Regions from separate parts of the Bradyrhizobium sp. Kon37 genome, predicted to be linked through region 2. Evidence: predicted binding sites of a transcription regulator. Region 2 holds the regulator's gene; each other region holds the start of a gene.
The links. Region 2 encodes PhoB, which activates phosphate uptake and scavenging genes when phosphate is short. Its sites were predicted from a motif close to TGTCATNNANCTGTCAT; they were not measured.
Positions count from the first base shown of each region.

Region 1: the regulator PhoB is predicted to act here: its motif matches at 2,519-2,535, upstream of AC0L3J_RS15430 (YdcH family protein).
Region 3: the regulator PhoB is predicted to act here: its motif matches at 2,215-2,231, upstream of phnF (phosphonate metabolism transcriptional regulator PhnF).
Region 4: the regulator PhoB is predicted to act here: its motif matches at 1,684-1,700, upstream of pstS (phosphate ABC transporter substrate-binding protein PstS).

Region 1 is NZ_JBVVOY010000006.1:106,660-110,571, forward strand. Features, by position in the region: gene AC0L3J_RS15400 (5-(carboxyamino)imidazole ribonucleotide synthase) at 1-95, opposite strand, end outside; gene purE (5-(carboxyamino)imidazole ribonucleotide mutase) at 92-580, opposite strand; gene AC0L3J_RS15410 (GGDEF domain-containing protein) at 722-1,486, shown strand; gene AC0L3J_RS15415 (hypothetical protein) at 1,487-1,738, opposite strand; gene AC0L3J_RS15420 (hypothetical protein) at 1,761-1,967, opposite strand; gene AC0L3J_RS15425 (YdcH family protein) at 2,086-2,292, opposite strand; gene AC0L3J_RS15430 (YdcH family protein) at 2,620-2,799, shown strand; gene AC0L3J_RS15435 (NAD(P)/FAD-dependent oxidoreductase) at 2,967-3,912, opposite strand, start outside.
Region 2 is NZ_JBVVOY010000001.1:277,570-281,481, reverse strand. Features, by position in the region: gene pstB (phosphate ABC transporter ATP-binding protein PstB) at 1-803, shown strand, start outside; gene phoU (phosphate signaling complex protein PhoU) at 814-1,530, shown strand; gene phoB (phosphate regulon transcriptional regulator PhoB) at 1,554-2,261, shown strand; gene AC0L3J_RS01440 (GcrA family cell cycle regulator) at 2,463-2,975, opposite strand; gene AC0L3J_RS01435 (acetylornithine transaminase) at 3,431-3,912, shown strand, end outside.
Region 3 is NZ_JBVVOY010000001.1:96,566-100,477, forward strand. Features, by position in the region: gene AC0L3J_RS00550 (carbon-phosphorus lyase complex subunit) at 1-1,066, opposite strand, end outside; gene phnH (phosphonate C-P lyase system protein PhnH) at 1,069-1,677, opposite strand; gene phnG (phosphonate C-P lyase system protein PhnG) at 1,681-2,145, opposite strand; gene phnF (phosphonate metabolism transcriptional regulator PhnF) at 2,265-2,993, shown strand; gene phnE (phosphonate ABC transporter, permease protein PhnE) at 3,135-3,912, opposite strand, start outside.
Region 4 is NZ_JBVVOY010000025.1:58,487-62,398, forward strand. Features, by position in the region: gene AC0L3J_RS31410 (FAD-binding oxidoreductase) at 1-316, opposite strand, end outside; gene hisC (histidinol-phosphate transaminase) at 540-1,592, shown strand; gene pstS (phosphate ABC transporter substrate-binding protein PstS) at 1,744-2,799, shown strand; gene AC0L3J_RS31425 (ABC transporter permease) at 3,026-3,724, shown strand; gene AC0L3J_RS31430 (ABC transporter substrate-binding protein) at 3,698-3,912, opposite strand, start outside.

The DNA of each region.
Region 1 (3,912 bases), on a different contig from region 2:
GCCGCCGCCATAGCCAGCATCCGCCCTAATTGTCCGCCGCCGAGGATACCAATGGTGTCGCCGGGCTTCAGCTTCACCTGCTTTGCGTCAGTCACGCCTTGTCCTCCGGGCATTCGGCCACGGCCTCGGTCTGCGCCTTGCGCCAGGCGGCGAGGCGGTCGGACAAGGCCGCGTCGGACAAGGCCAGCACGGCGGCCGCCAGCAGCGCCGCATTGATGGCGCCGGCCTTGCCGATGGCGAGGGTGCCGACCGGGATGCCCGCGGGCATCTGGACGATCGAATAGAGCGAATCGATACCCTTGAGCGTCCTGGATTCGATGGGAACGCCGAACACGGGCAGTTCCGTCAGCGCTGCCGCCATGCCGGGCAGGTGCGCAGCGCCGCCCGCGCCGGCGATGATGACCTTGTAACCGGCCCCCTTGGCGCCCTTGGCGAACGCAAACAGCCGGTCGGGGGTGCGGTGTGCCGAAACGATGCGGGTGTCGGCGACAACGCCGAGCGCTGCGAGCGTGTCGGCGGTATGCCGCATCGTGTCCCAGTCCGACTGGCTTCCCATGATGATGGCGATTGGCGCGGTCATGACGTCAATTGTGCTCGAAAAACAGGAAGATAGGCCAGATTAGCGGTTCCGGCCGGTTGCTCGCAAGGCGGTGGCAAGGAGAAGGGAATGCACTATCCTGTCTTGGTGAATCCCCGCAAGCCTTCATTGAGCAGGATGCCCATGAAGAAACCAAAAAGGGCGAGCGCTGCGAAGGCCAAAAAGGGCCCGAAAACCAGCGCCGGTCGCTCCAAAGTTGCTCCCAAGCGTCTGGCCAAGGGTCGGGCCAAGAGTCCGACCAAGAGTCGGGCCAAGCTTCCGGCGCGGCGCGGGGCGTCGGCCGCTGGCGGCGCCAAAGGGGCTATGAAGCCGGCCGTCAACGCGACCATCCGCGACCTCCGGAGCAAGCTCAAGGGGGCGCTGCGGCGGGTCGCGGAGCTCGAGGCAGCCGCCGACACTGACTTCCTGTTGGAAATTCCGAACCGGCGCGGCTTCGAACGCGAGCTCGCTCGCGCCGTCGCCTACATGAAGCGCTACCGCGCCAGCGGCGCGCTGATCGTGCTCGACGTCGATCGGCTGAAGCCGATCAACGATTCCTTCGGCCATGCGGCCGGCGACGAGGTGCTGAGGGCGATTGCCACCACGCTGACGCGGCAGATCCGCGCCTCGGACGTGGTGGGCCGGCTCGGCGGCGACGAGTTCGCGCTGCTGCTCTGGAATCTCAGCGAGACCGACGCGAAGGCGAAGGCCGCGGCTTTCGAGCAGGCCGTCGACGAATTGTCCTTTGTCTTTCGCGGCCAGCACGTGAGCGCTGGCGCTTCCGCCGGCGTCGCCCTGCTTGGAGTGCAGTCCGACGCCACGCGGGCCCTGGAGGAGGCCGATGCCGCCATGTATGTGCGCAAGGCGCACCGGCGGCACGAGCCGCGCATCAGGCTCGTCAGCAGCTAGTTAAAGTGTGCCGAGGTCTTTCGGTACGTTGCCGAAGCTGCGGAGCAGTTTGGCGTCGCCGAATTCGCCGGTCATGGGATCGCCGCTGCGGCTGAACGCGACGGCGCCGGTGTGGCCGGCACTGTGCGACATGATCTCGGCGCGCCGTAACGCGGCCGCCGCGCTCTGGCATTCCTCGGCCGCACCTGCGACCGGCGAGCCGTCCTCGTCGGTCAGGAAAGGTAATGCAACGTAATAGGTGACATCGGACATGGTCGGCTCCGATAGCTGACAGTCAGGCGGCGCTGCTCTTGCTGCGCGAGGTCTCCGGAATGCAACCTGCGGAAACCGCCGCCTGCAATTCCTCCAGCTCGGCCTCCAGATATTCATTGGCCATGATCAGCGCCTTGATGGTGCTGCGCAGATTGCCGTCGCACATCGCGATCGCCTGATCACAGGCTTGTTCATAATGGCCGTTGTCGAGAAGGGCGGTTGCCGACATCTGCGTTTTCCTTGGACGGTTTTCCCGGGGGCGTTGGTGCCCAAATGTTCTTATTTTGTTCCTTTCGAGTCAAGCGGATTCACATGCGGCGGGTCGCCGTGAGCTGTCCTCCTGTGGATCAGGCGATGATATCGGGCGTGATCTGGTCTTCGATGAACGCGATACGGTCACGCAACAACAGCTTGCGTTTCTTCAACCGCTGTAACCGCAACAGGTCGGGGGCGGGCGATTGATGCAGTGCATCGATCGCCGCATCAAGATCTCGGTGTTCCTGGTGCAACCGGGCGAGCTCGGATTCGAGTTCGCGCGCATCTTCATTGGTCATGTCTGCGGTGGCCGAAAAACCGATAGGCGTGAGATTAAGGCTGTGGATGCCCTGTGGAAACTATCGTCCTTGCGCGCCGTGATCGCAAGCGATCTCGGGCTGTCCCGCGTCGATCTCCCGCGGGATATTTCTGCGGTCGCTCCGACGTTGCGCAAGCGCATTGATATCACGGATTTTTCCCGCGTGGTTCCCTTACTCACGCTTCGTTACATATGAATTTTCAAAAATGACAGTGCGACGACGGATACCCATCGACAGAACGAATCGGTGATGTACACTTCGTCGTCCGGTCGAATCCAAGGTTCACCCCTACCGAGGAGGTTTCGAATGACAATTCAGGCACATCTGGTTGAATTGGAACGGAAGCATAAAACTCTCGAAAACGAATTGCACGAAGCTCTCGTGCACCTTTCAACAGACGACCTGCAAATTGTTGAGTTGAAGCGCCGGAAGTTGATGGTCAAGGACCAGATCGAGCGTCTAAGGCACGGCGACACGCTCCACTAGTAACCCCCCCGTAACAGCGTAGAGTTGATCGCACCCTTCAAGCAGGGATGAGAGCCTTTGCGCTCATCCCTGCTGTAAGGTGCGCACCGTGCAAGGATTGCGCGGCTCCAGCGTCTTGTCTGGACGTGGTTCTTTACGCGTGACCGAACTTCAGTTCGCTTTGAGCGCTAAATGTTTGCGAGCTCCGCGACGTGATCCGCGATCGCGAGCGATGACGTCAATCCGGGCGACTCGATGCCGAACAGATTGATCAGGCCTTCGACGCCGTGATCGCGCCGGCCCTGCATCAAGAAATCCTGCGTGGCCACCGCCGGCGGCACGATCTTCGGGCGGATGCCCGAATAGCTCGGCATGAGCGCACCGTCAGGCAGCGTCGGCCAGTATTTGCGAATGGCCGGGTAGAAGCGCTCGGCGCGTGACGGGTCGACCTCATAGTCGATCGTCTCGATCCACTCGACGTCGGGGCCGAAACGTGCCTGCCCGGCCATGTCCAGCGTCAGATGCACTCCTAGCCCGCCGGGCTCGGGTACCGGATAGATCAGGCGCGAGAACGGTGCCTTGGCATTGCAGCTGAAGTAGTTTCCCTTGGCGAGGTAGGCCGTCGGGATCCGTTCCAGCGGCATGCCCTCGATGTTGCGCGCCACCGTGGTCGCCGAGAGCCCGGCGGCATTGACGAGGAGGCTGCATTGCAGCGTCATCGGCGCTTCGCCGCCCGCCTCGATCTCGATGACGCCGGCGGTCGCCTTGGCACGGATCAGCGGGGTATGAAACGCGAAGGCCGCGCCCGCGTCCTCGGCTTCGCCGCGCAGCGAGAGCATGTAGGCGTGGCTGTCGATGATGCCGGTCGACGGCGACAGCAGCGCGGCGTCGCAGGCGAGCGCCGGCTCCAGCGCACGTGCCGCATCGCCCGTTAGCAACTGCATGTCGAGCACGCCATTGGCCTCGGCATGCGCCTTGATCGATTGCAGCTTCTCGGTCTCTTTCGGATTGGTCGCGACGATCAGCTTGCCGCAATTCCTGTGCGGGATGCCGCGCTCGGAACAGTAACGGTAGAGCGCGTGCTTGCCGTCGACGCACATGCGCGCCATCCAGCTTCCGGCGCGGTAGTATATG
Region 2 (3,912 bases):
CGATGAGCGCGTCCGGTGGCCTGCCGCACGCGCCGGTGCTGCCGGAGGCGCCCCCCAAGGTGACCGTGCGCAACTTGAACTTCTATTACGGCGAGCACCACGCGCTGAAGAACATCAACCTGACGCTCGGCGCCAACCGTGTCACCGCGTTCATCGGTCCGTCGGGTTGCGGCAAGTCGACCCTGCTGCGCATCTTCAACCGGATGTACGACCTCTATCCCGGCCAGCGCGCCACCGGTCAGCTCATGCTCGATCAGACCAACATCCTCGACGGCAAGCTGGACCTCAATTTGCTGCGCGCCCGCGTCGGCATGGTGTTCCAGAAGCCGACGCCGTTCCCGATGACGATCTACGAGAACATCGCGTTCGGTATCCGTCTCTATGAGAAGATCTCGAAGTCCGAGATGGACGGCCGCGTCGAGAAGGCGCTGCGCGGCGGCGCGCTGTGGAACGAGGTCAAGGACAAGCTCAACGCCTCTGGCCTGTCGCTCTCCGGCGGCCAGCAGCAACGCCTCTGCATCGCCCGCACCGTCGCGGTGCGGCCCGAGGTGATCCTGTTCGACGAACCCTGTTCGGCGCTCGACCCGATCTCGACCGCCAAGGTCGAGGAGCTGATCCAGGAGCTGTCCGAGGATTACACGATCGCGATCGTCACCCACAACATGCAGCAGGCGGCGCGCGTCTCCGACAAGACCGCGTTCATGTATCTCGGCGAGCTGATCGAGTTCGACGACACCAGCAAGATCTTCACGTCGCCGACCGACCGGCGCACGCAGGATTACATCACCGGCCGGTTCGGCTAGGAGACGCGACATGGGTTCTGAACATACCGCAAAGGCCTTCGACACCGACCTCCAGGAACTCACGCGCCTGGTCGCCGAGATGGGTGGCATCGCCGAGCGCATGATCGTCGAGTCCGTCGACGCGCTGATCCGCCGCGACGTCCCGCTCGGCCAGCGCGTCGTCGCCATCGACACCGAGCTCGACGCGCTGCAGAAGCGCATCGAGGAGCGCGCGGTGCTCACCATCGCACGTCGCCAGCCGATGGCGGTCGATCTGCGCGAAATCGTCGGCGCCATGCGCGTCGCGACCGATCTCGAGCGCATCGGCGACCTCGCCAAGAACATGGGCAAGCGCGTCGCAGCGCTGGAGACGGACTTCCATCCGCTCAAGCTGTTCCGCGGCCTCGAGCACATGACCGACCTCGTCCAGCAGCAGGTCAAGTCGGTGCTGGACGCTTATGCCGCGCATGATTTGCCGGCGGCGATGGCGGTGTGGAAGGGCGACGAGGAGGTCGACGCCATCTGCACCTCGCTGTTCCGCGAGCTCCTCACCTACATGATGGAGGATCCGCGCAACATCTCGTTCTGCATCCATCTGATGTTCTGCGCCAAGAACATCGAGCGGATCGGCGATCACGCCACTAACATCGCCGAGACCGTGTTCTACATGATCGAGGGCCAGGCGATCACCGACAAGCGGCCGAAGGGCGACATGACGACCTTTGCCAACACGGTACCGAACACCTGAAAGACTTAAGGAGCGACGACCCGATGGGCGCACGCATTATGGTGGTTGAGGACGAGGAAGCCCTGACCGAGCTTCTCCGCTACAACCTCGAAGGCGACGGCTATGACGTCGAGACGGTGATGCGCGGCGACGACGCCGACACCCGCCTCAAGGAGCACATTCCCGATCTGATCGTGCTCGACTGGATGCTGCCGGGCCTGTCAGGCATCGAATTGTGCCGTCGGCTTCGCACCCGTCCCGAGACCAAGCAGCTCCCGATCATCATGCTCACCGCGCGCGGCGAGGAGAGCGAGCGGGTGCGGGGTCTTGCGACCGGCGCCGACGATTACATCGTCAAGCCGTTCTCGGTGCCGGAGCTGCTGGCGCGCGTGAAAGGCCTGCTGCGGCGCGCAAGCCCCGAGCGGCTCGCCACCGTGCTTGCTTTTGGCGACATCGAGCTCGACCGCGACAAGCGCCGCGTGGCGCGCTCGGGCCGGCCGATCGATCTAGGTCCGACCGAATATCGCCTGCTGGAGTTCTTCCTGGAGCACCCGGGGCGGGTGTTCTCGCGCGAGCAGCTGCTCGACAGCGTCTGGGGCCGCGACATCTATATCGACGAGCGCACCGTCGACGTCCATATCGGCCGACTGCGCAAGCTGCTCAATCTCGGCCGCGAGCAGGATCCGATCCGCACCGTCCGCGGCGCAGGCTACGCGCTGGATGATCGTTTTGCCAAGGCGGAGCAGGTGTAGGGTTGCAGGCTTGAGGTTCTCAGCCGTCGTCCCGGACAAGCGAGCGAAGCGAGCGCTGATCCGGGACCCATAACCACCGAACGTGGTTTGGCGAAGACTCGGAGTGACCCTTTCGCACGACTACTGCGTGCTCGGAGTATGGGTCCTGGCTTTCGCCAGGACGACACTGAAATTGAACCTTCGCGCGACGACTTGCCGTGATTACCGCGGACCCGGCTTCACCGGTGCGCGGCGCCGATCTGACGCCGGCTGGTACGCAACGCGCGAGTGCTGGGCGCAATAGGGCAGGCCGGACAGCGCCCGTCCACCGCAGAAGAAGAAGTCAGGGCTCGAGGGATCGCCGACCGGCCAGTGGCAGGTCGCCTCGTTCAATTCCAGCAGCGACAGGCGCTGGCTCATCGGCACCACGTTGTCGTAGGTGACCGGATCCGGCTCAGCCTCGACCTCGAAGGCCTGCGCCAGCGCGGTGTTGCCGCGCGAGATCGGGCGGCTCACCCGCATCATGTGCTGCGCGGGGCGCGCCTTGCGCGGCCGCGGCGCTGCCGACGATGGGCTCTTGGCGCGGCCCGAAAGGCCGAGCCTGTGCACTTTGCCGATCACGGCATTGCGGGTCACATTGCCGAGCTCCGCCGCGATCTGGCTGGCCGAAAGTCCGGCCTCCCAGAGCTTTTTCAGCTGCTCGACGCGATCATCGGACCAGGTCAAAACCGTCATTGCACCCTTTCCCTCGCTGCGCGCCAGCCATCCTGGGGCCTCGCAGCGAATGCCTAAGCCTTCAAAAACCCGTGCCGTCAGAATCCCTTAAGGCTCGCCGGGCGCGTCTTGAACGCCCGAACGTTTACGCCGGTACATAAGGACTTAAAGATCAGAACCACTGCACGAGATGTCGTATCTGACAATCCAAACGCTACAATATGGCGTGACTCCCGCGCAAGAGTCCGCCGACTCGCTTCCACATGTTCCGTGGCTAAATCCCGCAAAATCGGCACCGCAAGACTACGGATTCAGCGTTTCGCGAGGCTTTCCGGGCGGCATTGACACCCGTTTCACCAGGCCTAAGATAGTCGTGCGTGCCGCCCTCAAGAGGCGGCACGTTTCGTTTTCCGGGCCGGTCGATGGTGCGTTGCGCAATGCACGCACACACCGTCCGCAACATTCAAGTGACCGTCATGACTAACAGCGCAGCGCCGCATTTGCTCCCCGTTTTCGCCAGGTCCGACCTCGGTTTCGAGCGTGGCGAAGGCTGCTGGCTGATCGCGACCAATGGCGAGCGCTATCTCGATTTCACCTCCGGGGTGGCGGTGAATGCGCTCGGCCATGCCCATCCGGCGCTGGTCGCGGCGTTGCAGGAGCAGGCCACGAAGCTCTGGCACATGTCGAACCTGTTCCAGAGCCCGGACGGCGAAAAGCTCGCCGCGCGCCTGTGCAATGAGAGTTTCGCGGACTTCGTGTTCTTCTGCAATTCCGGCGCCGAAGCGCTGGAATGCGTGATCAAGGTCGTGCGCCGTTATCACGCCGCGAAGGGCCATCCCGACCGCTATCGCATGATCACCTTCGAAGGCGCCTTCCATGGCCGCACGCTGGCGACGCTGGCTGCGACGGGTTCGGCAAAATATCTCGAAGGTTTCGGACCCCCGATGGAGGGCTTCGA
Region 3 (3,912 bases), 180 kb from region 2:
CTTCAGTGAATTCCTTGCGCAGCTTGCGCAACAGGCCGAGCTCGGACTGGAAGTCGACATAATGCGGCAGCTTCAGATGCTCGACGAAGCCGGTCGCCTGGACGTTGTCCGAATGCGACATCACGAATTCTTCGTCTTGCGCAGGGGCGAGTGCCTCTTCGCCGAGCTCGCGCGCACGCAACGCGCGGTCGACCAGCGCCATCGACATGGTCTTGCGCTCGCTCTGGCCGAAGGCGAGGCCATAACCGCGCGTGAAGCACGGCGCTTCGGTCGCGGAGCCCTTGAACTGGTTGACCATCTGACATTCGGTGAGCTCGATCGAGCCGAGCGGAACGGCGAAGCCGACGTCTTCCGCCGAAAATTCGACATCGACCTCGCCGAAGCGGATTTCGCCGGCGAAGGGATGGTTACGGCCATAGCCGCGCTGGGTGGAATAGCCCATCGCCAGCAGAAACCCTTCATCGCCACGCGCGAGGTTCTGCAGGCGCAGATCGCGGTCCGCCGGAAAATTCAGCGGCTCGCGGGTGAGATCGCCGACGCTGGCGCCCTCTTGGGCCTGCGGCGAGGATTCGATCAGGCCGTCGCGGCCGAGGATATCCGTCACGCGCGGCGTTGGCACCGTGGACGCTTCGGCCGTCGCCGGCTGCTCCGGCACAAAGCCGCCGGCGAGCGAGGGATCGAGCAGGCGATGGGTGTAGTCGAAGGTCGGCCCGAGGATCTGGCCGCCGGGAATGTCCTTGAAGGTCGAGGACACCCGCCGCCGCACCCGCATCGCGCCGGTCTCGACCGGCTCGCTCGCGCCGAAGCGCGGCAGCGTGGCGCGGAAGGCGCGGACCAGAAAGATCGCCTCGATCAGATCGCCGCGCGCCTGCTTGATGGCCAGCGCCGCGAGCTCGCGGTCATAGAGCGATCCTTCGCTCATGACGCGGTCCACGGCGAGGCCGAGCTGCTCGGAGATTTGATCGAGCGTGATTTCCGGCACGCTTTGGTCGCCGCGCCGCGCACTGGCGAGCAGGCGATGGGCGTTCTCGATGGCGCGTTCGCCGCCCTTGACTGCGACATACATAGCTAGCTTCCCTTGCTCACGACACGCGTGGTGCGCGGGATCGCAACCACGGCGTCATCGGCGACCAGCACCACATCGATGCCGCGCGGAAACAGCGTTTCGTTGACGCGCAGGCGATTGAACAGGTCGAACGGCTTGATCGAGGCCTTGAGCGTCGCGACACCGTCGATGCCGGGACCGCGCAGCTCGAAGCCGCGTCCTCCGTCCAGGCTCTCGACTTGAAGGATCAATGTGGTGGACCGATCCGGATATTCGCTGGTGCCGAGCGCGAAGCGCTCGAGCGAAGGCAGCGCTCCGCCGTCGCTGATCAGGGCGAAGCTTGCGATGGAAGAATCCTGCACCACCGGCGCGCCGGTGTGGAATTTCAACCATTTTGTCACTTCGGCGCTTTCCGACATGCGCGCATCGAGCCAGAGCGGTGTGTCGTGGTCGAACAGCGTCAGCGCGATCGCGGCCGTGCCGCGCATCATCGTGTGAGGCGCGCCTGATGTCGGCACGATGCGCTGGACCGATCCCGGCCGCGCCATCGCGTCCATCACCGAACGAAAGGTCGATTGCGCCGACAGCACCTTGTCGGCGAACCCCGGCGGCAGTTCCGCAATCGTGGTCATGATCTACCCCTCACCGCGCACCATGGTGTAGAAATCGACCTTCGTCGCGGCGGTCTCGGCCGCCGCCTGCTTGCGCCTGATCATCAGCTGCTCACGCAACGGTGCGATAATGTCCCGCTCCACCGCGGCGCCGAAATCGCTGGACTGCACCAGCGCATCGCACAGCGCGATCAGCCGCGCCTTCTCGCCGTCGCGACCAAGCGTGTAACCGAAGCCGACCTCGCCGCTCGCAAGCCGCACCGCGGCGCGCGACACCGTGGCTTCGCCAAGGTTGAACGGCGCGCCGTCGCCGCCGACCCGGCCGCGCAGCATGACGAGGCCGTTTTCCGGCGCGCGCAGATCCTGATGCGCCGGTAGGGCTAGAGCGCGGAGGCGAGCGGCGATCTCGCCCGCCTCCGCGTGCGCCAGCACGGCCATTGCGGCCTTGCGCTGGGCTTGCTGATTGTTGTGCTGGGTCACCACATCCACCGAAACTTTCTGCAGAACTTGCCGAATCCAAGTTGTCTATGATACTAGACAACTTGATACCGGAGCGCCATGACTGTTTCGTGACAAAGGCGTGATTTCTGGAGTAGCTTCCCGGCCACATGAGCATGCAGGACACAGCCTCTTCCGGCGTCGCGTTGTGGCGCCTCGTTGCCGACGGCATCGAGCGCGGCATCGCCGACGGCCGCTTTGCGGCGGGCGACAAGCTGCCGGGCGAGGTGGAGATCGCCGAAACCTATCGCGTGAACCGCCATACCGTGCGACGCGCGCTGGCCGCGCTTGCCGAGCGCGGCATCGTGCGGGCCGAACGCGGCAGCGGAACCTATGTCGAGGCGCAGAAGCTCGCTTATCCACTGCGCTCGCGGACCCGTTTCTCCGAGATCGTCGGCGCGGACGGCCGCGAACCGCATGGCCGCTTGATCGAAGCGTCCGATGATGTCGCGACCCGCGAACTCGCGCGGGAGCTCGGTCTCAAGGCCGGCGCACCATTGGTCCGGATCGAGGCGATGCGCCTCGCCGACCGCACGCCGATCTGCGTCTCCACGACGTGGCTGTCGGCGCAGCTGTTCCCGGGTGCGGGCGACGTCTTTGCCGCGACCCGCTCGATGACGAAACTGCTCGAACATTACGGCGTCCGCGACTATCGCCGCGGCGCGACCCGGATCACCGCCGGCATCGTCGACGCCACCGACGCCGCACGGCTCGATCTGGCGCTGGGACGACCGATCCTGGTGGTCGATGCCACCGACCACGATCTCGACGGCAAACCGCTGGTGACCAAGCATTCGCGGTTTGCCGCGGAGCGGGTGGAGTTTCTGGTGGAGTCGTAGGGTGGGCTGCTTGTTCTCCCTCGCCCCGTTCTTACGGGGAGAGGGGCTGCCTCCACAATCACCGTAAGAGACCGACTCGGAGAGTCCCCCTCACCCGCCGCGCTGCTCGGCCTCTCCCCGCAAGCGGGGAGAGACGAAGACCTACGCCACCGCCCTTCGGCCGATAATGGCGAAGCGGAGTTTTCCCGAAACGAAATCAATCGCGGCGACAGCGACCAGGATCATCAGGATCAGGAACGACACCTTCTGCCATTCCAGCACGCGGATCTGCTCGGCGAGCTGGAGCCCGATGCCGCCGGCGCCGACGATGCCGATGATGGTGGCCGAGCGCGTGTTCGACTCGATGAAATAGAGCACTTGGCCGGCGATCACGGGCAGGACCTGCGGTAGCAGACCGAAGCGGATCTCGTGCAGCGCACTGCCGCCGGAGGCGCGGATGCCTTCGACCTGCTTCTGGTCGGCGCCCTCGATCGCCTCCGAGAACAGTTTTCCAAACGCGCCGAAATCGGACACGGCAATGGCGAGCACGCCGGCAAACGGGCCAAGCCCGACCACGTTGATCCACACCAGCGCCCAGATCAGCGTGTCGACGCCGCGGATCGAATCGAGAAAGCGGCGGACAGGGAAGCGCAGCAGCTTTGACGGCACGACGTTACGTGCGGCAAGAAGACTGACCGGCAGCGCGAACAGTGCGGCCAGCGTCGTGCCGAGCAGCGCGATCGACAGCGTCTCGCCCAGCGCCTTCAGATAGATCGGCAGCGACGAGCCGGGATCCGGCGGGATCATCATCAGGCTGATCCAGCCGAGCTGGCTGAGGCCGGCGACGAAGCGCGAGGGCGAGAAATCGAGATCGACCAGGCCATAGACCAGGATCGCGAACGCCGCGACGATCATCGCCGGCATCGCGAGCCGGGCCGAG
Region 4 (3,912 bases), on a different contig from region 2:
GCACGATACCGCGGTGCATGGGCCACGGCGTGGCGCCACCCATCAACCCGGTGTTGCCACCTTGCGGAACGATGGCAATGCCGTTGTCGTAGCAGAGCTTGACGACAGCGGAGACTTCCGCGGTGCTGGCCGGACGCACGACCGCCGCGGCCTGCCCCCCGAGTTCGCCGCGCCAGTCGGTCACGAAGGGGCGCTTGTCGTGCTCGTCCAGGATCAGACTTTTGTCGCCGACGATGGCCCGCAAGCGGTCGAGAACGGCTGAGGTCACGGGCGCGGTCGGAATCGAGGGAGCGGTGGGAAGGGCTGCACCCGGCATGTGTTCCTCGCTTTTCGGCCGTTCAGCGCCCTGGGGCGCACCGGCCTTCATTCTTGTTTTCATTCTGGGCAGTGGTGCGACGACCCTAGCATAGGGGTCGCGCTTGCGGGAACGCCCCCGGCAGTAAGTCTCGTGCGGATTTGCCTGGAATGCTGAATGCAGGCGCACTTCCGCCGGGGTCCCGCATACCCTACTGTGCCGCGATCAATTCGGATTGGAGCTCATGAGCCGTTTCTGGAGTCCGGTCGTCCACACGCTTTCGCCCTACGTCCCCGGCGAGCAGCCCAAGCAGGACGGCATCGTCAAGCTCAATACCAACGAGAATCCCTACCCGCCCTCGCCGCGTGTGCTGGCGGCGATCGCATCGGCCGCGGAGCGGCTGCGCCTTTATCCCGATCCGCGCGCAACGCACCTGCGCGAGGCGATCGCGGCCCATTGCGACGTGACGCCCGAGCAAGTGTTCGTCGGTAACGGCTCCGACGAGGTTCTGGCCCACACCTTCCAGGCCCTTCTGAAGCACGAACCACCGCTTCTATTCCCCGATGTCACCTACAGCTTCTACCCCGTCTATTGCGGCCTCTATGGAATAACGCATGACGAGGTACCGCTCGATGCTGCGATGAGGATCGATATCTCCGACTACAGGCGGCCATCGAGTGCCATCCTGCTCTGCAATCCGAACGCTCCGACCGGAATTGCCCTTCAGCGCGACGCAATCGCATCGCTGCTGGCCGAACAGCCGGACCGGCTGGTGGTGGTGGACGAGGCTTATGTCGATTTCGGCGCCGAGAGCGCCGTGCCGCTGGTTGCACGCCACGACAATCTGCTGGTCATCCAGACCTTCTCGAAGTCGCGCTCACTCGCTGGCCTACGGGTTGGTTTTGCCATCGGCCAACGACCCTTGATCGAAGCGCTGGAACGGGTGAAGGACAGCTTCAACTCCTATCCCGTCGATTGCCTTGCGATCGCCGGCGCCGTCGCCGCGATCGAGGACGAGGGCTGGTTCAGAGACACCCGTGCTCGTATCATCGCAAGCCGGGAAATCTTGGCCCGCGATCTTGGACAACTTGGCTTCGAGGTGTTGCCGTCGCTCGCCAACTTCGTCTTCGCGTGCCATCGAGGCCGGAGCGGAGCAGATCTCGCGGCAGCGCTTCGCCAGCGTGGCGTTCTGGTCCGTCATTTCGGAAAGCCGCGCATCGAGGACTTCCTGCGCGTCACGGTCGGAACGGAGGCGGAGTGTGCCCGGCTCGTTGAAGTGCTGCGCAGCTTGATCTGAGCTGACGCACGCATCGCGGTTCGTGCCGCCAAAGGCGCTGCGTGCGGCCGCTCGTCGTCTGTTGCTCGTGACGCGCCTCACACAAGCATTCACGGCAGTTTTGTGACATAGACCACATCTGTTTCGTGCCCGAGCTGTTAGCGTCGTGCATATGAAGAAACACATCGCACTCCCCGTGATCCTCACCGCTCTGCTCGTCGCCACGCAAAGCCTGGCGGCTGAGATCAGAGGTGCCGGCTCAACCTTCGTTTCGCCTGTGATGGCGAAATGGATCGATGCGTATAAAATGAAGACCGGTAACATCGTCAGCTACCAGGCGGTCGGTTCGAGCATCGGCGTCGGCCTGATCAAGAAAGAGTCCGTCGATTTCGGCGCAAGCGATATGCCGATGGACCCCAAGGAATTGGACAAGCTCGGCATGATGCAATTTCCGATCGTGATCGGAGGGGTCGTGCCTGTCGTCAATATCGACGGAGTCAAGCCCGGCCAGATCCGCTTCACCGGCCAGATGCTCGCCGATATCTATCTCGGCAGGCTCAAATCCTGGAACGACCCGGCCATTCGCGCGGTCAACCCCGACATCAGGTTACCGAACGCGCCGATCACGGTGGTTCATCGCACCGACGGATCGGGCACGACGTTCAACTGGTCGAACTACCTGTCCAAGGTCAACCCGCAGTGGAAGGCGAGCGTCGGAGAAGGGACCTCCGTCGAGTGGCCGCTTGGCCTCGGCGGCAAGGGCAATGATGGCGTCGCCTCGCTCGTCAGCCTCGTCCCCGGCGCGATCGGCTATCTCGAATACAGCTACGCACTGCAGCGGCTCGACCGGATCTCCTTCGGTCGAGTGCAGAATAGCGCCGGCAATTTCGTCATTCCCGACGCCGCATCGTTCCAGGCGGCGGCCGCGAGTGCGGACTGGAAGGCGGACAAGGATTTCCATCTCGTCCTCACCAATGCGCCCGGCGAAGACGCCTACCCGATCACGGCCACGACTTTCGTGCTGATGCCGAAGGCGCCCAAATCCGTTGACAGGTCGGCGGCCGCCATCGATTTCGTCCGCTGGTCGCTGGAGAACGGAAAGCCGCAGGCCGAGACGCTCAACTACGTTCCGCTGCCGCCCGCCTTGGTCGAGCAGATCGAGAATTATTGGCAGCAGAGCATTGAGGCATCCCCCACGCTCTCGGCATCGGCCAGCGTCAAGCGGTAATATCAAAGGGAAGCTGCTGCCAGGCAGCCCGCGACTTTGATGTCCGGTCGAATTCGGTTTCCAAACCGGTCCACGCGAGTATTCTGTGACTGGCCTGCTGCCTGGAAACTTTTGCTGCGGCGGCCGGGCCACTGGATACTTGCAGGGAATCAGACGTGACGCAGCTCCGCAGTCCCGGAATTGACGGACCCCAGCCATGGCGGCTGGCGCCGAAGCTCAGGCACGGATGAACGACTTCGCGCGATCCGTCGGCGCCGCATTCACGCTGATCGGCGAGGCCGACGCAGAGCTTCTGGGCATCGTCGGGCTTTCGGTGCGCGTCAGCCTGACCGCCAGCATCCTCGCGCTTCTAATCGGGGCGCCGTTCGGGGCGCTGCTTGCTATCACCCGGTTCCGCGGACGGCAGGTCATCATCGTCCTCACCAATGCCTTGCTTGGCCTTCCGCCGGTCGTGGTCGGGCTCGCGCTCTATCTTCTGCTGTCGCGCTCCGGCCCGCTCGGGGTCGCCGGCCTGTTGTTCACGCCGGCGGCCATGGTGGTCGCGCAGACGCTGCTCGCCACACCGATCGTGGTCGCACTGGTGCACCGGCCGGCGAGCCTGCTGTGGGCGGAGTATGGCGACCTGGCGCGGATCGACGGGCTGTCAACGCTACGCAGCATCGGCTTGCTGTTCGCGCTGGGCCGGACCTCACTGCTGACCGCCTTTCTCGCAGCCTTCGGCCGCGCGATTGCGGAGGTTGGCGCCATCCTCATCGTCGGCGGCAACATCCGCGGCTTCACGCGTACGATGACGACAGCGATCGCGCTGGAGACCAGTAAGGGCGATCTGCCGTTGGCGCTCGGGCTCGGGTTGATCCTGCTCGCACTCAGCGTCGCAGTGTCGACCGTCGCGTTCCTGCTAGTGGGACGCGTTGGGGAAAAATAGCTGCTCGCCCCCGACCTTGTAGCCGGCGATGGCCTCCTGCCCTTTCGAAGAGATCAGCCAGTCGATGAAGGCTTGCCCGTCCCGCGCCTTCACGTTCGCATGCTTGGCCGGATTGACCAGCATGACGCCGTACTGGTTGAACAGCCGCTTGTCGCCTTCGGTCAGGACGGCGAGCTCGCCGCGGTTCT